4 regions of the Duganella sp. FT27W genome follow, and region 4 is predicted to be linked to each of the others. Evidence: predicted binding sites of a transcription regulator. Region 4 holds the regulator's gene; each other region holds the start of a gene.
The links. Region 4 encodes sigma-54, which starts transcription at its own class of promoters, with help from an activator protein. Its sites were predicted from a motif close to TGGCANGNAANCTGCTTT; they were not measured.
Positions count from the first base shown of each region.

Region 1: the regulator sigma-54 is predicted to act here: its motif matches at 2,216-2,233, upstream of F8197_RS17765 (flavin monoamine oxidase family protein).
Region 2: the regulator sigma-54 is predicted to act here: its motif matches at 2,495-2,512, upstream of F8197_RS26130 (pilin).
Region 3: the regulator sigma-54 is predicted to act here: its motif matches at 3,037-3,054, upstream of F8197_RS18990 (TldD/PmbA family protein).

Region 1 covers NZ_WHIV01000004.1:128,466-133,129, reverse strand. The annotation lists gene F8197_RS17770 (Mu transposase C-terminal domain-containing protein) at 1-1,947, shown strand, start outside; gene F8197_RS17765 (flavin monoamine oxidase family protein) at 2,357-3,904, shown strand; gene F8197_RS17760 (cytochrome c) at 3,901-4,320, shown strand; gene F8197_RS17755 (RidA family protein) at 4,340-4,664, shown strand, end outside.
Region 2 covers NZ_WHIV01000006.1:111,393-116,056, forward strand. The annotation lists gene F8197_RS26125 (glycoside hydrolase family 2 TIM barrel-domain containing protein) at 1-1,909, shown strand, start outside; gene F8197_RS26130 (pilin) at 1,952-2,449, opposite strand; gene sucD (succinate--CoA ligase subunit alpha) at 2,671-3,552, opposite strand; gene sucC (ADP-forming succinate--CoA ligase subunit beta) at 3,566-4,664, opposite strand, start outside.
Region 3 covers NZ_WHIV01000004.1:410,125-414,788, forward strand. The annotation lists gene F8197_RS18985 (TldD/PmbA family protein) at 1-1,255, opposite strand, end outside; gene F8197_RS18990 (TldD/PmbA family protein) at 1,273-2,910, opposite strand; gene F8197_RS18995 (class I SAM-dependent methyltransferase) at 3,205-4,023, shown strand; gene F8197_RS19000 (chemotaxis response regulator protein-glutamate methylesterase) at 4,055-4,664, opposite strand, start outside.
Region 4 covers NZ_WHIV01000004.1:264,600-269,263, reverse strand. The annotation lists gene F8197_RS18350 (SIS domain-containing protein) at 1-275, shown strand, start outside; gene lptC (LPS export ABC transporter periplasmic protein LptC) at 275-877, shown strand; gene lptA (lipopolysaccharide transport periplasmic protein LptA) at 887-1,489, shown strand; gene lptB (LPS export ABC transporter ATP-binding protein) at 1,491-2,243, shown strand; gene F8197_RS18330 (RNA polymerase factor sigma-54) at 2,247-3,722, shown strand; gene hpf (ribosome hibernation-promoting factor, HPF/YfiA family) at 3,798-4,157, shown strand; gene F8197_RS18320 (alginate lyase family protein) at 4,220-4,664, shown strand, end outside.

The DNA.
Region 1 (4,664 bases), 140 kb from region 4:
CGTGTTTTGTGGATCGACCCCGGCCAGCGCCATGCCTACGTCTATGACGTGGCGGCGCGCTCGGCCGAGGTGGAACTGGTCCAGTTACCGGCGCTGCTTGCCGACCTGCGGGATGGCCGCGCCAGCGTGCTGCCGGCCGATCCCTACCTGATGGTGGTCAGCCAGGAAATGCTGCCGCCCAAATACCTGCAACTGCGCGCGCGCGCCTGGGAAATCATCGCGCCGCTGGTGGCGCAGGAACCCGACATTTACGATGCGCGCCGGCGCGGCCAGATGATCGCCCGCGCCACCGCCGAACACCAGGTGTCGCACCCCACCATTTATCGCTACCTGCGCCGCTACTGGCAGCGCGGGCAAACCCCCAACGCGCTGCTGCCCGACTACTGCAATTCCGGCGGCAAGGGCAAGGTGCGGCAATCGTCGGAAGGCATCAAGCGCGGCCGGCCGCGCAAGAATGGCGCTGACGACGGCCCCGGCCTGAACGCCGACGAGGACATCCGCCGCATCTTCCGGGTGGCGATCGCCCGCTACGCGGCCAGTCACGACAAGTTTTCGCGCCTGGGAGCCTACCAGCAGATGCTCGATGAATTCTTCATCGAGCGCCGCATCGATCCCGCCAGCGGCCGGGTACAGGCGGCGCCGCAGCGCCGCGCGGTCATGCTGCCCACCTTTGGCCAGTTCAATTACTGGCTCGACCACGACGACGACCGCCCGCCGGAAGTGGCGCGCCGCAGTAGCAGTCCCGGCCCCGGTTCCGGCGCCAGTGCCTTTGCCGGCGCGGCGCAGGCGCTGCGCGGCGCATCGGCGGTCCCGGTTCCGGTTTCGGCCACGCGCATGACCGTGGCGGCAACCACCACAGCGGCCGGCTCCGGTGCGGTGCAGGCGTCGCCATGGCCGTCCGCGCCTGGCCGTCCCGGCGCCAGCTACCAGCTCGACGTCGTGCGCGCCGAGGTGCAACTGGTGTCGCGCGCCGACCGCGAACAGGCCATCGGCCGCCCGCACATCTACGTGGTGCAGGATACCTACAGCCGCATGATCACCGGCATCCACGTGGGCCTGGGGCCGGCCAGCTGGTCGCAGGCGATGCTGGCGCTGGCCAACTGCGGCGCCGACAAGCAGCGCTACAGCCAGCATTACGGCCGCCGCATCGAGGCGGCCCAGTGGCCGGGCTGCCATCTGCCCGACACCCTGTTCGTCGCTGCGCCGCTGGCCGCGCTGGCAGGCGCCGAATGGGGCGATGGCGGCACCCTGCGCACCAACTTCAACTTGCGCTGCATCGCCGCCGAGCAGGGGGCCGGCGACTGGCAAGAGGTACTGGCAAGGCGCTTCCGGCTGCTGGCGCCTGACGTCGCCGGTGGCGCAGATAATGTAGTCAACGCGGTAGTCAATGCGACAGCCAATGCGGCCGGCGCACCGTGCCGGCTCGACGGCGTGCTCGATGTGGCGCAGTTCACCCGCATCGTTATCGACTGCGTTTTGTACTACAACAGCCGCCAGCCGGCGCCTGACGCCGCCACGCCGGCGGCATTGTGGGACTGGGGCGTGGAGCACCGGGGCGGCGCGCTCAAGACTTATCCCGAGCACCTGGTGCGCTGCAGCCTGATGCCGGTGGCCACCGCCATCGTGGGCTGCGACGGCATCCATTTCGCCGACAGTATTTATACTTGTGCGCGTGCAGTCCAGGAGCGCTGGTACGAGCGCGCGCGCCAGCGCGGCAGCTGGCAAGTGAAGGTGGCGCACGACCCGTCCAACCTCGACACGATCTACCTGCTCGACGCCGCCGCGCCGATGCAGTTCCACGCCTGCCACCTGGCCGACGCCAGCGGCGTGCGCCGCCACCTGAGCGCAGTGGAAATGGCGTATCTGCCGGCCGCCGTTGCGGTGACCGCGCCAGCGCTTGCCACCGTTCGCACCAATACTCCCGCCCTGGTCAGCTTCGCCGGCTGATTCCTCCCTCTCTCAATTTTCACACGCTGCACCGCCATGCACCACCGCCATCTGGTGGTGCGTGCGCTTGTGCGTCGCTGTAGTTGCGGTGTCCGGCGCCGCCATGAATAAAGTCTGTTTCAGGTAAATAAAGTTTATCGCTGGAGGCGTTCGGCGGCGTGCCGAAAGCACCCGCAGCGCACTGCCGAAAAAACTTTGTTCGATGAAGCAGGCCTTGCAGTTAAAGGGCTGCTTCGATGATGAACGATGTTTATTCGTCTTTCCAATATGGCACGTTGCTTGCTATGAAGGGGACTATGGGGAAGCAAGTAACCCCGGGGTTTTTCAGTGAAAATGGCGAGGAAAGCAGATGGAAAGCAAAACAGTAAAACCGTTTAAATCGTTTAGCTCTTTTACCCGCAGAGACTTCTTGTATCGGGCCGCAGCGGTGGGCGGCACCAGCCTGTTGTTGACCACCATGAACGCATGGGGCATGGGCATCAACTCCACCGTGTCGGCGCCGCCGGCACTGACCGGCAGCGGCAAGGGCAAGAAGGTGGTGATCCTGGGTGCCGGCCTGGCCGGCCTGACCGCCGCCTACGAGCTGGGCAAACTGGGCTACCAATGCCAGATCCTCGAAGCGCGCGACTTTGCCGGTGGCCGCTGCCAGACCGCCCGCAAGGGCTTCTCGCTGACCGAACTCGGTGGCGAAAAGCAGACCTGCGCTTTCGACGCCGGCCAGTACATCAACCACGGCCCATGGCGCATTCCGCTGCACCACCAGTCCACGCTGCACTACACGCGCCTGTTCGAAGTGCCGCTGGAAGTGATGGTCAATGAAAACGACCACTCTTATGTGTACTCCGAAAACGCCGGCCCGTTCGCGGGCAAGCGCATGCGCATCAAGGAGGTCAAGGCCGACATGCGTGGCCACGTCGACGAACTGCTGGCCAAGTCGATCAAGAACAAGCAGCTTGACCAATCGCTGAGCGCCGACGACCAGCGCCTGCTGCTCGACTACCTGGTGCACGAGGGCCAGTTGTCGGCCTCCGACCTGGCTTACCGTGGCCGCCCGGGCCGGGGTTATGCCGTGTACCCCGGCGCCGGCATGGAACCGGGACCGGGCAAGGCGTCCGATCCGCTCGGTTTCAAGGACTTGCTGGAATCGAAGCTGGGCAATGTGTACAGCGCGGTGCACGACTTCCCGATGCAGGCCACCATGTTCCAGCCGGTGGGCGGCATGGACGCGATTCCGAAAGCGTTTGAAAAGCGCCTCGGTAAAGTGATCCGCTACCGCGCCGAAGTGCAAACCATCCGCCAGAACGACAAGGGCGTGACCATCGCCTTCAAGGACACCGCCAGTGGCAAGGCCAGCACCGTCACCGCCGACTACTGCCTGTGCACCATTCCCTTGTCCGTGCTGCGCCAGATCGATACCGATTTTTCGGACAAGTTCAAGAAGGCTGTGGCCACCGTGGCTTACGCGCCGGTGGGCAAAATCGGCCTGCAAATGAAACGCCGCTTCTGGGAAGAGGACGACCAGATCTACGGCGGCCACGTGCTGACCGACCTGCGCGGGATTAACACCATCTCGCTGCCGTCGTCGAACTGGCAAAAGCAGAAAGGCGTGGTGCTCGGTTATTACCAGTACCAGACCGCCGCCATCGAGGTCAGCGCCCTGACGCCGGCCGAACGCGCCGAGTTCGCGGTGGCCGCCGGCGAGAAGATCTTCCCGCAGTACCGCAAGGAATACGAGAACGCATTCTCCGTGGCGTGGCACCGGGTGCAGTACAACCTCGGTGGCTGGGCCGAGTGGACCGACAAGACCCGTGCTGCCGCCTATCCCACGCTGGTGGAAGGCGAGGGCCGCATCATGCTGGCCGGCGAACACCTGAGCTATCTGACCGGCTGGCAGGCCGGCGCCATCGAATCGGCATGGCAGCAGATCGCCCGCATCCACGCGAGGGCCAGCGCATGAAGCAAATACTGACCACCGCCCTGATGAGCGCCGCCGCGCTGGCCGCCACCGCGCTGCTGGCCGCCGCGCCGGCCCGGGCCCAGAGCCCGGACGGCAAGGCGCTGTTCCTGAAAAACTGCGCGGCCTGCCACCAGGCCAGCGGCAAGGGCATCCCGGGCGCATTTCCGGCGCTGGCCGGCAGCAAGTTCGTCACCGGCGACCATGCCGAAGTGGCCGGCGTGCTGCTCAAGGGGCGCGGCGGCATGCCGGACTTTTCCGAAACCATCAACGACCGCGACCTGGCCGCCATCCTGACCTACGTGCGCGGCGAATGGGGCAACAAGGCCGATGCGCTGACCGAAGACGAAATCCACAAGCTGCGCACCGCGCTGGGCGTGGCGCAATTCGTCACGGCCGAAATGTCGAACAAACATTAAACCCTGGAGAGAGAGAACCATGAAAAAAATCGTTGCCACCGTGTTGACCCCGATTGCCTTCGGCCTGCTGTGCGGCGCCGCCCAGGCGGCAGACATCGTTCGCCACAAGATCCCGAACTCGGACTTCCCGATCGCGCTGGCCGTGACCATTCCGCCGACCGCCACCATCCACTTCATCAGCGGCCAGGTGCCGGCGGTGGTGAACAAGGAAGCCGCCGGCGACTCGCTGGCCGCCTTCGGCGACACCAAGACCCAGACCGAAACGGTGCTCAAGAAGATCAAGGAAATCCTCGAAGGCATGAAGCTGCAAATGTCCGACGTGGTCAAGATGCAGGTGTTCCTGG
Region 2 (4,664 bases), on a different contig from region 4:
GCCGATCACGCTGCCCAAGATCGGCAGCTATTTCGCCAAAAACTACGAGCAGATCCCGCCGTTCGTGGACCTGTACTCGCCGCACTACCCGAGCAACGCCACCCTGACCGGCTACGCATCCAAGCTCACGCGCCCGACCATCCTGACCGAGTACGCGCACGGGCTGGGCCTGGCCAGCGACCGCATCCAGGACCAGTGGGCGATCCTGCAGGCGAACCCAGTATTCGCGGGCGGCTCGATCTGGCACTTCCACGACCAGGGCTTGCTGCGCCGGAGCAGCACGCCGGCCGATCCCGGCCAATCGACCCAGTACGCCTGGCGCGACACCCACCAGTTCTACGATACCCACGGTCTCGACGGCGCCGACGGCCTGGTCTATGCCGACCGCACGCCGCAGGTGGATTTCTGGCAGATGCGCAAGGTCTATGCGCCGGTCCAGTTCGTCGAACGCACGGCGCAGGTGGCAAGTGGCCAACAGCACGTCGCTGTCACGCTGGAAAACCGCCACGACTTCCGCAGCTTGCAAGGCATCACCCTGCACTGGGCTTTGCAACAGAACGGTGTGACGCGCCAGCAAGGCAAGCAAGCGCTGTCGGCGCCGGCGCGCTCCAGTCAGGCCACCACCATCGCGGTGGACATTCCGGCGCCGGCAGCAATACTCACCGATGTGCTGGTTTTGCAATTGCGCGCGGTGGACGAGCATGGCCTGCAAATCAACGAACGCAGCTTGCGCCTGGTGCGCGCGGAACCGTCGCAGTTCGACTGGACCGCCGCCACTGCTGCGACAGCAGCCCCGGTGCTGGCAGACGAGGCCGGCACGGTTTCCATCACCACGACGCAATGGGTATTGAGCGTGCAACGCGCGACCGGCGCGCTGACGATCCGCGACCGCGCGGGCCGAACGCTGGTCGATGGCATCCACCCCCATGGCGGCCGCAAGTTCACCATGGCCGAGGCGCTGGGTGCGGCCAAGTCCGGCACCTGGCCGGCGTCGATACTGGAGAAGGCCGAACTGCCGGTAATCCGGGCGGACCGGATTGGCGACCGCGTACGGCTGTCGGTGCAGGCGACGTATCGCCTGCCTGAGGCGACTGCCGCAGTGATGGCCGATGCGTCCCGCCTCCTGCCGGTGGCTACCAAGGCGAAGACGGCAGGTGTGGCCCAACACCAGCCTACCGCTGCTGCAGCGGCAACGGCGAATGCGCCAGACCAGCCGGCGGCTGCGGCGGACGCAGCGCCACGTCTGCCGGTGACGGCAGCAACGCAAGCAATGCCAAAAAATGCCGCGCTGCCCGACGACCTGCTACCCACCGGCGATGCCAGTGCCGCAATCAGCAAGGAGCAAGGTTTAAGCGGCGCTTATACGCTCGAGATCGATGGCAAGGGCGCGCTTGCCGTCAGCTATGCATATCGCCCGCTGGCGCCGGGCGCCATCGTCTCGGAGGCGGGCTTGTCGCTGGTGGCGCCGGCTGGGATCGGCGAGTTCCGCTGGATCGGCCAGGGACCGTATGCCGGCTATCCGGGCAAGGATCAATTGAACGAATTCGGCGTGTACCACCTCAATCGTGCCGATCTGCGCTTCCAGGGTAACCGGCGCCAGACCGAATTGGCGGTCCTGTCGGACGCTGCCGGCGCCGGCTTTGCGCTGGCGCTGCCGGCCGCCGATGTGGCGGTCGAGCGTCACGGCGCGCGCACGCTGCTCAGTCACAACGCGGTCATCGGGGGCTTGGGGAATAAGGGAACCCAGCCGGAAACCATCGTCGCGCTGGACAAGGTGGGAGAAATCTCCGGCCGGTTCATGCTGTTGCCGCTAGGTGGCGCCTGGCCCGGTGCCTTGCAAGGCTGGGTGGGTGCGCCAGGTGCGGCGGGGGAAGTGTTACAACCGTTTTTCCACAGTTATGATCAATAGCCTATGAGAGGAATCGGCGCATGGCCGATTCCTCTTGCCGTGTTAGCTACCTGCTGGGGTGGTGACGGCTGTTTTATTGTTTTTCTTCAACGCTTCGACTGCAGCTGCGTTGGCCAAGGTGGTATCGACGGTCCAGCTCACGCTGGTAGCGCCAGCATCGATGACCGGCGTAAAAGTGACAGTCTTGTCCTTGGAGTCAGTAGCGACGCCCTCGGCCAGCACCAGGGTGATGGTGCCTCCAGTAACGGAGCCGGAGGCCACTTCCTTGGTGGCCGTCACAGTCGGAACACCATTGGAGCCGGACGTACAATTGGTGACTGCGCCGCCAGCTTCCTGGGCGCACAGCGCCACGGCGGTTTTGGTCGCGTCCGCTGCCGCCAGGATGTTGGCGACTTTGGCCTTGACCGTGTAATTGCTGTAAGCAGGAATGGCGACTGCAGCCAGGATGCCGATAATGGCCACCACGATCATCAGTTCGATCAGGGTGAAGCCGGCCTGGGCCTGGGATTTCATGGACTTCATGTGTTTGAGGGATTTCATGGTTGCGTCTCCGGGGTTGAGATGGGTCAGTGTCACACCTGAGATATCGCAATCGCCGTGCCAGCTCTGCGCCGGGGCAAACCATGCTGCGGCAGTGTCAAAACTGCCGTTTTTTGTCAGTCGCGCTGGCGCGATTTGTCAGCGCTGACAATTTTCGTCAATCAAAAATGACAAAAGGGAGCACACGGCTCCCTTTTGTTATGTTGCAGTAAAGCCTGTGATTACAGCATGGCTTTCAGCAGACGCGCCATTTCCGACGGGTTTTTGGTGACGGTGATGCCGCAAGCTTCCATGATTTCCAGCTTGGCTTGTGCGGTGTCAGCGCCGCCGGAGATCAGCGCGCCGGCGTGGCCCATGCGCTTGCCCGGAGGAGCGGTCACACCGGCGATGAAGCCGACCACTGGTTTTTTCATGTTGTCTTTGATCCAATAAGCGGCGTTGGCTTCGTCCGGACCACCGATTTCGCCGATCATGATGACCGCGTCGGTATCAGGATCGTCGTTGAACATCTTCATGACGTCGATGTGCTTCAGACCGTTGATCGGGTCGCCGCCGATACCAACTGCCGACGATTGGCCCAGGCCCAGTGCGGTCAGCTGACCCACTGCTTCATAGGTCAGGGTACCCGAACGCGACACCACGCCGATACGACCCTTTTTATGGATGTGACCTGGCATGATGCCGATCTTGATTTCGTCAGGGGTGATCAGGCCTGGGCAGTTAGGGCCCAGCAGCAGGGTTTTCGAACCGGCTTTGGCCATGCGGTCTTTCAGTGCCATCATGTCGCGCACCGGAATGCCTTCGGTAATGCAAATTGCCAGGTCCAGCTCGGCTTCTACGGCTTCCCAAATTGCGGCGGCTGCGCCTGCTGGTGGGACGTAGATGACCGACACGTTGGCGCCGGTTTCTTTTTTCGCTTCTGCAACGTTAGCGAAAATTGGAATGCCTTCGAAGTCTTCGCCGGCTTTCTTTGGGTTCACGCCTGCCACGAAGGCATTTTTGCCGTTCGCGTAGTCGCGGCAACCGCGGGTGTGGAATTGGCCGGTTTTACCGGTAATACCTTGGGTTACGACTTTGGTATCTTTATTGATCAGAATGGACATAGTGATTCCTTAATTAAGCTTGACCGGCAGCAGCTGCAACAACGCTCTTCGCTGCTTCTTCCATGGTGTCGGCTGCGATGATCGGCAGACCGGAATCGGCCAGCATCTTCTTGCCCAGATCTTCGTTGGTGCCCTTCATGCGCACGACCAGCGGCACGTTCAGCGACACGGCTTTCACTGCGGTGATCACGCCTTCGGCGATCACGTCGCAACGCATGATGCCGCCGAAGATGTTCACCAGGATGGCTTTCAGGCCTGGGTTTTTCAGCATGATCTTGAACGCTTCGGTGACTTTCTCAGCCGTGGCGCCACCGCCAACGTCGAGGAAGTTGGCCGGCTCGCCGCCGAACAGCTTGATGGTGTCCATGGTGGCCATGGCCAGGCCGGCGCCGTTCACCAAGCAGCCGATGTTGCCGTCGAGCGAGATGTAAGCGAGGTCGAATTTCGACGCTTCGACTTCAGCTGGATCTTCTTCGTCCAGATCGCGGTAAGCGACGATTTCTGGTTGACGGAACAGTGCGTTGGCGTCGAAGTTGAACTTGGCGTCCAGGGCGATAACTTTGCCCGAACCGGTCAGGATCAGCGGGTTGATTTCGGCCAGCGACGAGTCGGTTTCCCAGTAGGCTTTGTACAGGCCTTGCAGGTTGGTGACGGCGTCAGGGATCGAGGCTTCTGGTACGCCGATTTTGGCAGCGATGCCGGCAGCTTCAGCGTCGGTCAGGCCAACCGATGGATCGATGGCGATCGAGTGCAGCAGTTCAGGGTGCGATTCAGCGACTTCTTCGATGTCCATGCCGCCTTCCGACGAGGCCATCAGAACAACGCGCTGCGATACGCGGTCGGTGACCAGCGATACGTACAGTTCCTTGTTGATGTCTGCGCCTTCTTCGATCAGCAGGCGACGTACTTTTTGGCCTTCTGGACCGGTCTGGTGCGTGACCAGTTGCATGCCCAGGATTTGCTCGGAGAATTCTTTAACTTGTTCCAGCGATTTTGCGACTTTCACGCCGCCGCCTTTACCACGGCCACCGGCGTGGATTTGTGCTTTTACAACCCAGACCGGGCCGCCCAAGGTTTCAGCAGCTTTTACTGCCTCTTCGACGGACAGGCAC
Region 3 (4,664 bases), 150 kb from region 4:
CCGACAGGATTTCCGGCCGGCCCAGTTCATCGATGTTGTTCAACATCGATACCGGGCTTTCGTTGAAGCGGAAGTTCTTGATCGGGTGCTTGATCTTGCCGTTCTCAATATAGAACGTGCCGTCGCGCGTCAGGCCCGTGAGCAGCACCGACTGCGGATCGACCATGCGGATATACCAGGTGCGCGTGACCAGCACCCCTTTTTTAGTATTCGCAATCAGCTCCTCGGTGGATTTGTTGGTGCCGGCCATGATGATGTTGCCGGGCGCTCCCACCGCGCGCTGGCCCTGTTTCTTGGCCCAGTACATCGAGTAATTGAGATCCTGGACGCGGCCATTCTTGATCAGGTCCTGGCGTTCGCGCGCCAGCATCGAGCCGCCATCCCACGGCAGCACGGCCACGTTGGCGTCCCACGGATCGGACCACACGTTGACCTGCTGGTCGAACAGCTTTTCACCCTTGCGGTTGCCGCCGCCTTTCTTCGACAGGAAGCTGCGGCCCTCGTCGGCCTCGCGCGCACCGAAGTCGTTGAACATATAGGCCAGGATGTCGGACGTGGCGGCCGGTTCAAGCACCACCGTGTAGCGGCCCGGTTCCAATGCCTTGGCTTCCACCGAGCGCAAGGCTTTTTCGATGGCGACGTTGGATGCTTCACGCGCGTCGAATTTGGATGCATCGCCCACGCTGCGCTTGGCCCAGCCCGAACCGCGCCCGTCTTCGGTGCGCACCGTAATGGTGAAGTCCAGTCCAGTATCGCGCTGGAAGCCGAAGACGCCATTGGAGTTGGCCACCGCCGTGAACTTGGCGCTGTCGGCAAAAAAGCCCGCTGCCACCAGCTTGTTCTTGCGGCTGTTCTCGATGCTGTAGGCGGCCACCTGGGCGCGGAATTCCGGGTCGATGTCGGCGGTCTTCTGGAAGAACGTTTCGCTGGCCTTGTATTGCTGTTTCGATGGCGTGGGCATGAACTCCGGGTTGTCCGGGGCCAGGCGCGCCAGTTCCTCGGCGCGACGCACCGCGCGTTCGATCGATTTGTCGTCGAACTCATTGATGGTGGCGATGCCCTGCTTCTTGCCGAAGGCGACCGCGATCGCCAGTTCGGTATTTTCGATCAGGCCAGCCGTGGAGACGGCGTTGCGCGCGTAGCGGATGTTACCGTTACGGCTGCCGGTCAGGTTCACTTCGCACTGGTCGGCGCTGGTCAGTGCCAGCACCTTGTCGCAAATGCGCTTGGCGTCGTCCTGGTTGAGGTTTTTCATTGGTCAGGGTCTCCGGCTTAAGCGATCTTGCGCGCAGTATTAATCACGTTAACCCCGTTAAAGCGGGTCGTACTGGCGCCATGCGACACCACCGACGATTGCGAAGGCTGGCCTTTGCCGTCAAAGAAGGAGCCGCCCATGCGCCAATCGCGCTCGTCGCACATGGCCGTGCAGGCGTTCCAGAATTCCTGGGTGTTCGACTGGTAGGCCACGTCTTCGAGCATCTGGCCGATCTTGCCGTTCTTGATCTCGTAGTACAGCTGACCGCCGAACTGGAAGTTGTAGCGCTGCTGGTCGATCGAGAACGAACCGTCGCCCACGATATAGATGCCCTTCTTGACGTCCTTGACCATCTCGTCCGGGGTAAGCTGCTTTTTACCGGCCTGCAGCGACACATTGGGCATGCGCTGGAACTGCACGCTGCTCCAGTTGTCGGCATACGAGCAGCCGTGCGATTCCTTCTCGCCGATGATGGCTGCCTGGTCGCGCGTGGCCTGGTAATTGACCAGGATGCCGTCCTTGATGATATCCCAGCGCTTGCACGGCACGCCCTCGTCGTCGTAGCCCACGTTGGCCAGCGAGCCTGGCGTGGTCTTGTCGGCGACGATGTTGACGATATCGGAGCCGTACTTGAATTTCTTGGTTTCCCATTTATCGAGCGTGGCGAAGCTGGTGCCGGCGAAGTTGGCCTCGTAACCGAGCACGCGATCGAGTTCGGTCGGGTGCCCCACTGATTCGTGGATGGTCAGCCAAAGGTGCTCGGGCGTAAGCACCAGGTCGTATTTGCCCGGCTCCACCGACTTGGCGGTCAGCTTCTGTTTTGCCTGTTTGCCGGCCGCGCGCGCATCTTCGATCAGGTCATAGGACTTGGTGTACAGCGTGGTCACGCCGCCGGCCGCCTTGACCTTGTGCTCGGGGCGCGCATCCAGGTATTCGTAGCCCATGCCCACCGGCGCCGACAGGCCCTGGCGGGTGCGGAACTTGTTGCTCTTCTGGTCCACGGCGGTGGCGTACACCGGCATCCACAGGCGGTGCACGTCCTGGTCGATATACGAGCCGTCGGTGGACGCGAAGTATTTTTGCTGGTTCACCTGGAACAGCATCGACTGCATGAAGCTCGCGCCGCCGTCCATGCCGGCCTTGTTGGCAGTGATCAGCAGCTCGGCCTTTTCCTTGATCGGCACCGTGCGCCAGTCCTTGACGATGGGCGTGGCCCACGCCACTTCGCCCAGGCTTTTCACCGGCGCCAGCACGACAGGTTCGGTTTGCAGCTTGGCGTTGGCGCGGGCAATCGCCACGGCCTGGCGCGCGGCGCCGGCCACGCCGTCGGGCGTCATGTCGTTGGTGGCGGCAAAGCCGTAGGCGCCGCCGGCGATCACGCGCACGCCCACGCCGGCAGATTCGGTGTTGACCACGTTTTCCACGTTGAGGTCGCGGGTGGTGATGAACTGGTTCAGGTAGCGGCCCACGCGCACGTCGCAGTAACTGGCGCCGGCCTGGGTGGCGGCCGTCATCGCGGTATCGGCCAGCATTTTCTTGAACTGCAGGGCGACCGGGTTGAGTAATTCTTCGGCCGCGATGGCGCGGCCAAAAGCGGGCAGCAACATCGTGCCCAGCGCCAGACTACCAATGTTGAGGAATGCACGTCGTTCCATCATCTCTCCAAATGTGAGACAGGAGCACCTCGCAAAACCCTTGTGGGATGGTTCGAGGTTTCCCTGATTCGGGCCAGCCGCCCTGGGCAACAGAAAGGCAATATTAGCGCCTGATCAACGAAAGGGATAGCAATATGTATGCCATCTGCCACAGCGATACACTGCGTTACAAGCGGCGCCACACTTGCGCGATTTTTACGCTGGCGCCGATTCGCTTGACCTGCGTGCGGTCCTCGCCCATGATCGCGCAGGGCGGCCGCACGGCGCCGCCATTGAACCCTCAGGAGACCGAGTATGAAGAAATACCTCGTGGCCGCTCTGGCCTGCACCACGCTGTTCGCCGCCACTGGCGCCTCGGCGCAGGCGGTGGATGCGAAGCTCAAGGACGCCATCGGCGCCAGCTCGCGCACGCCCGCCAACGTGCAGCGCGACGCCGCCCGCCATCCTTACGAGACCCTGGCCTTCTTCGGCATTCGCCCGAACATGACGGTGGTGGAACTGTCGCCGGGCGCTGGCTGGTACACCGAGATCCTGGCGCCGTACCTGCGCGACAACGGCAAGCTGATCGCCGCCGGCAACGACCTGACGTCGCCCAACGAGCGCGAACGCAAGGGCGCCGAGCGCTTCATGGAGCGCCTGAACGCCAATCCGGCCGTGTACAACAAGGTGGCGCTGGGCGTGTTCTCGCCGCCGCGCAAATACGAATTCGCACCAAATAACAGCGTCGACATGGTGCTCACGTTCCGCAACATCCACAACTGGATTCCGACCGGCCCGGACAACCTCAAGGCGCTGTTTACCAGCGTGTACGACAGCCTGAAACCGGGCGGCGTATTCGGCGTGGTGGAGCACCGCCTGCCGGCCTCCAAAACCCAGGACGCCACTGCCAGCAGCGGCTACATGCACGAGAAGTACGTGATCGGCCTGGCCGAAGCGGCAGGCTTCAAGCTGGCCGCCAAATCGGAGATCAACGCCAATCCCAAGGACACGGCCGACCACAAGAACGGCGTGTGGGCATTGCCACCCACCTTCACCAACAAGGATGAAGACCGCGCCAAGTACCAGGCCATCGGCGAGAGCGATCGCATGACGCTCAAATTCGTCAAGCCGTAAGTGTTATGCCGGCCGGGGATGCGCCCCGGCCTCAGCCCAGCTGCTGCAAGATCTCGCGGTAAATTGCCGTCAACGGCACCGATTTTTCCACCGCCCCGCGCTTGACCGCCTCCTTCGGCATGCCGTACACCACGCACGACGCCTCGTCCTGCGCCACGGTGCGCGCGCCCGCCTTGAGCATCTCCAGCAGGCCTGCCGCGCCGTCGTCCCCCATCCCCGTCATGATCACGCCCAGCGCATTGGCGCCGGCCGCGCGCGCGGTCGAACGGAACAGCACATCCACCGACGGCCGGTGGCGATTGACCAGCGGACCATCGACTACCTCGACAAAATACTGTGCACCATTGCGGCGCAGGAGCATGTGTTTGCCGCCGGGCGCGATCAGCACCTGGCCTTGCAGCACGCGGTCGTTATTGGCCGCTTCCTTGACGCGCACCTCGCATACGCTGTCGAGCCGCGCGGCAAAGGCGGCGGTGAATTTTTCAGGCATGTGCTGCACCACCACGATGCCGGGGCAAACGCGCGGCAGCGACGTAAGCACTTCTTCCAGCGCCTGGGTGCCGCCGGTGGAAGTGCCGATCGCCACGATCCGCTCGGTGGTCGCAGTCATGGGTCGCGTATCGCCCAGCGACAGCACCGCA
Region 4 (4,664 bases):
TGACCGCCGTGGTCGATGCCGACGACCAGCCGATCGGCGTGTTTACCGACGGCGACCTGCGCCGCATGATCGACAAGGTGCAGGACTTCACCCAGGTCCTGATCCGCGACGTCATGCACGCCAACCCGCGCAGCATCGCGCCGGAACAGCTGGCGGTCGATGCGGTCGCAATCATGGAACAGTTCCGCATCAACCAGGTGCTGGTGGCCGATGCCGATGGCAGGCTGGTCGGTGCGCTGCACATCCACGACCTCACACGCGCCAAGGTGATCTGATGCCTAACGTACGTAAAAGAACCGCCCACCGCTGGTCGCTCACCTGGATGGTCGTGATCGGCGTATTTGTGGCCGTCGGTACCGGCTGGATGGTGCAGTTGATTAACGAATCGAACCAGGATACGGCGCAGGACAAGTTCCGCAACGAGCCCGATTACATCATCGACCGGTTCAGCGTGGTGCGCATGACCAAGGACGGCAAGCCGGCTTATATCATTTCCGGCGACAAGCTCACCCACCTGCCGGCCGAAGAAGCGTCCGACATCATCAAGCCCTATATCAACACCTTGTCGGCCGAGCATCCGCCAATGACGGTGCGCGGCGACACCGCCCGCGTCGATCAGGACAACTCGCGCGTCAAGCTCGACGGCAACGTCAGCGTGGTGCGCCCGGCCAGTGGCAAGAGCCAGGCCATGAGCCTGACCACGTCCACGCTCACCGTGTTCCCGGACGAACAACGGATGGAAACCGTCGCACCGGTCGAACTGCACCTGGGCAAGACGGTGGCCACGGGCGTGGGCATGACCGCCAACAATGCAACGCTGCAAACCCAACTGGGTGGACGCGGCAAGATCACCGTGCCGCCGCATGCGGCACGCTAAAGGAAGATTATGAGAGCAATCACCAAGCAAACCTTCTGGTCGGCGGCACTGCTGCTGGCAGCACTGGCCATCCCGGCGCACGCCGAAAAAGCCGACTCCAACAAGCCGATCGAAGTGTCGTTCGACCAGGCCGACTCCGACGACGTCAAGCAGATCAAGACCTTCACCGGCAACGTCATCCTCACGCGCGGCACCATCCGCATGACCTCGCCCAAGGCGGTGGTCACGCAAGATCCCGAGGGCTACCAGTTCGTGGTGCTCACCGGCACGCCCGGCGTGCAGGCAACGTTTCGCCAGAAGCTTGACGGCGACACCGACAAATGGGTGGAAGGCCAGGCCGACCGCATCGAATACGACGACAAGACCGAGCTGGTCAAGCTGATTTCCAAGGGCCGCATCAAGCAGCTCGAGTCGGGCAAGGTCACCAGCCAGGTCGATGGCGAGTTCATCTCGTACGACAGCCGCCGCGAAGTGTTCGCGGTCAAGAACAGCAGCAGCGGCGAGAGCAAACCGGGCGCCGGCCGCGGCACCATGGTGATCCAGCCGTCGTCCAAGCGCCCGCCGATCGCGCCGGCGCAGCCGGTGCCTGCCACCCAGCCTGCGGGGAAATGACATGGAACCAAGTTGCGGTAGCACCCTGATCGTTCGCGGCCTGCAGAAAAGCTATGGCAAGCGCCAGGTCGTGCACGACGTCTCGCTGCAAGTAGAGTGCGGCGAAGTGGTGGGTTTGCTCGGCCCCAACGGCGCCGGCAAGACCACGTCGTTTTACATGATCGTCGGCCTGGTACCGTCCGACGCCGGCACCATCGATATCGGCGGCGTCGACGTCTCGTCACTGCCGATCCACCGCCGCGCCTCGCTCGGCCTGTCGTACCTGCCGCAGGAAGCGTCGGTGTTCCGCAAGCTGACGGTGGAAGAAAATATTCGCGCTGTCCTCGAAATTCAAAAAGTGGACGGCAAGCCTTTATCCAAGGCTGACATTACTGAACGGCTCAATACCCTGCTGGCCGATTTGCAAATCGAGAAGCTGCGCGACAACCCCGCGCTCTCGCTCTCCGGCGGCGAACGCCGCCGGGTGGAGATCGCCCGTGCGCTGGCCACCAACCCGCGCTTCGTGCTGCTCGACGAACCATTCGCCGGGGTCGACCCGATTGCCGTGATCGAGATCCAGCGCATCGTGCGCTTTCTCAAGGAGCGGCAAATCGGCGTCCTCATTACCGATCACAATGTGCGCGAGACGCTGGGCATCTGCGACCGCGCATATATCATCAACCAGGGCTCGGTGCTGGCGTCGGGCCGTCCGGACGACATCATCGCCGACGAGTCGGTGCGCCGCGTCTACCTGGGTGAACACTTCCGAATGTAATCCATGAAACAGTCGTTGCAACTGCGGACCTCGCAGCATCTCGCGCTGACGCCCCAACTGCAGCAATCGATCCGCTTGCTGCAGCTTTCCACGCTGGAGCTGCACCAGGAACTCGAACAACTCCTGACCGACAATCCCTTGCTCGAGCGGCTCGACGATCCGCTCGACCATTCTCTGCGGCTGTTGTCCGACGGCGCCATCAGCCAGCAGGCGCCGTCCGGCGAAGCACCGTCCGAATCGGGTCCGCAGGAAGCGGCGCCCGCCGGCGAGGCCGACGCCTACGACGGCCCCGCCGCCGATACCGAAAGTACCACCGCCGAAGCGGACATGGACTGGAGCGACGCCGGCCGCAGCAAGGCGCCCGACGACGAAGACGCGCGTCCGCAAATCGAAGCGCACCACTGCACCCTGCGCGAGCACCTGATGGAGCAGATGCGGGTGACCGTGCTCGAGCTGCGCGACCGCGCGCTGGTCGAACTGATCATCGATGCACTCGACGAAAACGGCTACCTCGAAGAAGCGCTCGACGAGATCCACGCGCGCCTGCCCGAGGAACTGGAAGTGGAACTCGACGAGCTGCAAACGGCGTTGTCGCTGCTGCAAAGTTTCGACCCTGCAGGGGTGGGGGCGCGCAATGCGGCCGAGTGCCTGGCGCTGCAAATCAAGCGCTTGCCCGGCATCCCGATGGTGACGCGACGGATGGCCGTGGCCATCGTCGAAAAGCACCTGACGTGGTTTGCCCAGCGCGATTTCAACAAGCTGAAAAAAGCGCTGCTGTGCGACGACGAAGACCTGCGCGAAGCGCAGACCGTGATCCGCCAGTGCAATCCGCACCCCGGTGCGGCGTTCGCCTCCGACGTCTCCGACTACGTGGTGCCGGACGTGATCGTGAAAAAATCGCGCACCGGTTGGCAGGTCAGCCTGAACAACGACGTCATGCCGCGCCTGCGTGTGAACGCCATGTACGCCAACCTGCTCAAGCAGGGCAAAGGTGAGGGCGCCATGGGCGCGCAGCTGCAGGAGGCGAAGTGGCTGATCAAGAATATGCGCCAGCGGTTCGACACCATCCTGCGCGTGGCACAAGCGATAGTAGAACGACAAAAGAACTTTTTCTCGCACGGCGCGGTTGCCATGCGCCCCCTTGTGCTTCGCGAAATTGCTGATACACTGGGTTTACACGAGAGCACCATTTCTCGGGTAACAACTCAGAAATACATGCTGACTCCGCACGGCATGTTTGAGCTGAAATATTTTTTTGGTAGCCACGTCGCCACCGAAGCGGGAGGTGAAGCCAGTTCGACGGCGATACGGGCACTGATCGTGCAACTGACAGGAGCTGAAGACCCTAAAAATCCTTTATCCGACAGTAAGATTGCGGACATGCTGGGAGAACAGGGCATGGTGATTGCGCGACGCACTGTTGCCAAATATCGCGAAGCCCTCAAAATCCCTCCAGTCAGTCTCCGCAAGTCTTTGTAGTGCACTGGTTCCTGCGTGCCCGGCATCAATGGGCAACGCACTAACCGTCAGCGACATCTATCTTTAGGAGTGTGTATGAATCTCACCATCAGTGGACATCATCTCGAAGTGACCGCCGCCATTCGTGAATACGTGCAGAGCAAGCTCGAACGCGTGACACGGCACTTTGATCAAGTGATTGATATTGCTGTCATTCTGACCGTAGATAACCTTAAAGAGAAAACCAAGCGCCAAAAGGCTGAAATCAATCTGCGCCTGTCCGGTAAAACGGTCTACGTGGAAAGCCTGTCGCAAGACCTGTACGCTGCGATCGACACCCTGATCGACAAGCTGGACCGCCAGGTCATGAAGTACAAAGGCAAAGTCCAACAGCACGGCCACGATGCGATCAAGCATCTCCCGGATAACTTCGAACCAGCTGCCGCCGCCCTTTAACAACGGCGCGACACACCAACTAAGGGCGCTGAACGAGCGCCCTTTCTTGTTTCTGGAGCTACATGAAAATTGTTTATCTGGTTTATACCGTTCTCCTTTCCGCCTCCGCTGCTTCCGCCGTCGCCGCTACCTGCCAGCCGGCGCCGGCCGCCGTCATCGACATCGACGCCAACAGCTACTACAACGACGCCAACCATTCCGTGATCGACCCGGCGCGGCGCGCCAAAAACATTGCCAGCACCGAGCCGGTCGAACAATTCTTGTCTGGTGTCGCCCGCAACGCCAGCCGCTACCAGGCCAACAGCAAGCCGCAAGACGCCGCCTGCGCCTTGAACTGGCTGGATAGCTGGGCCGGCCAGCAGGCCATGCTGGGCAAGATGTCGAGCGAGCAGGCGTATTTCGTGCGCAAGTGGACGCTCGGTGGCCTCGCGCTCAGCTATGCGCGCGTGCAGGCAGCCGCCACGCCCGCGCAAAAGAAAGCGATCGAAGCGTGGCTGTCCACGCTGG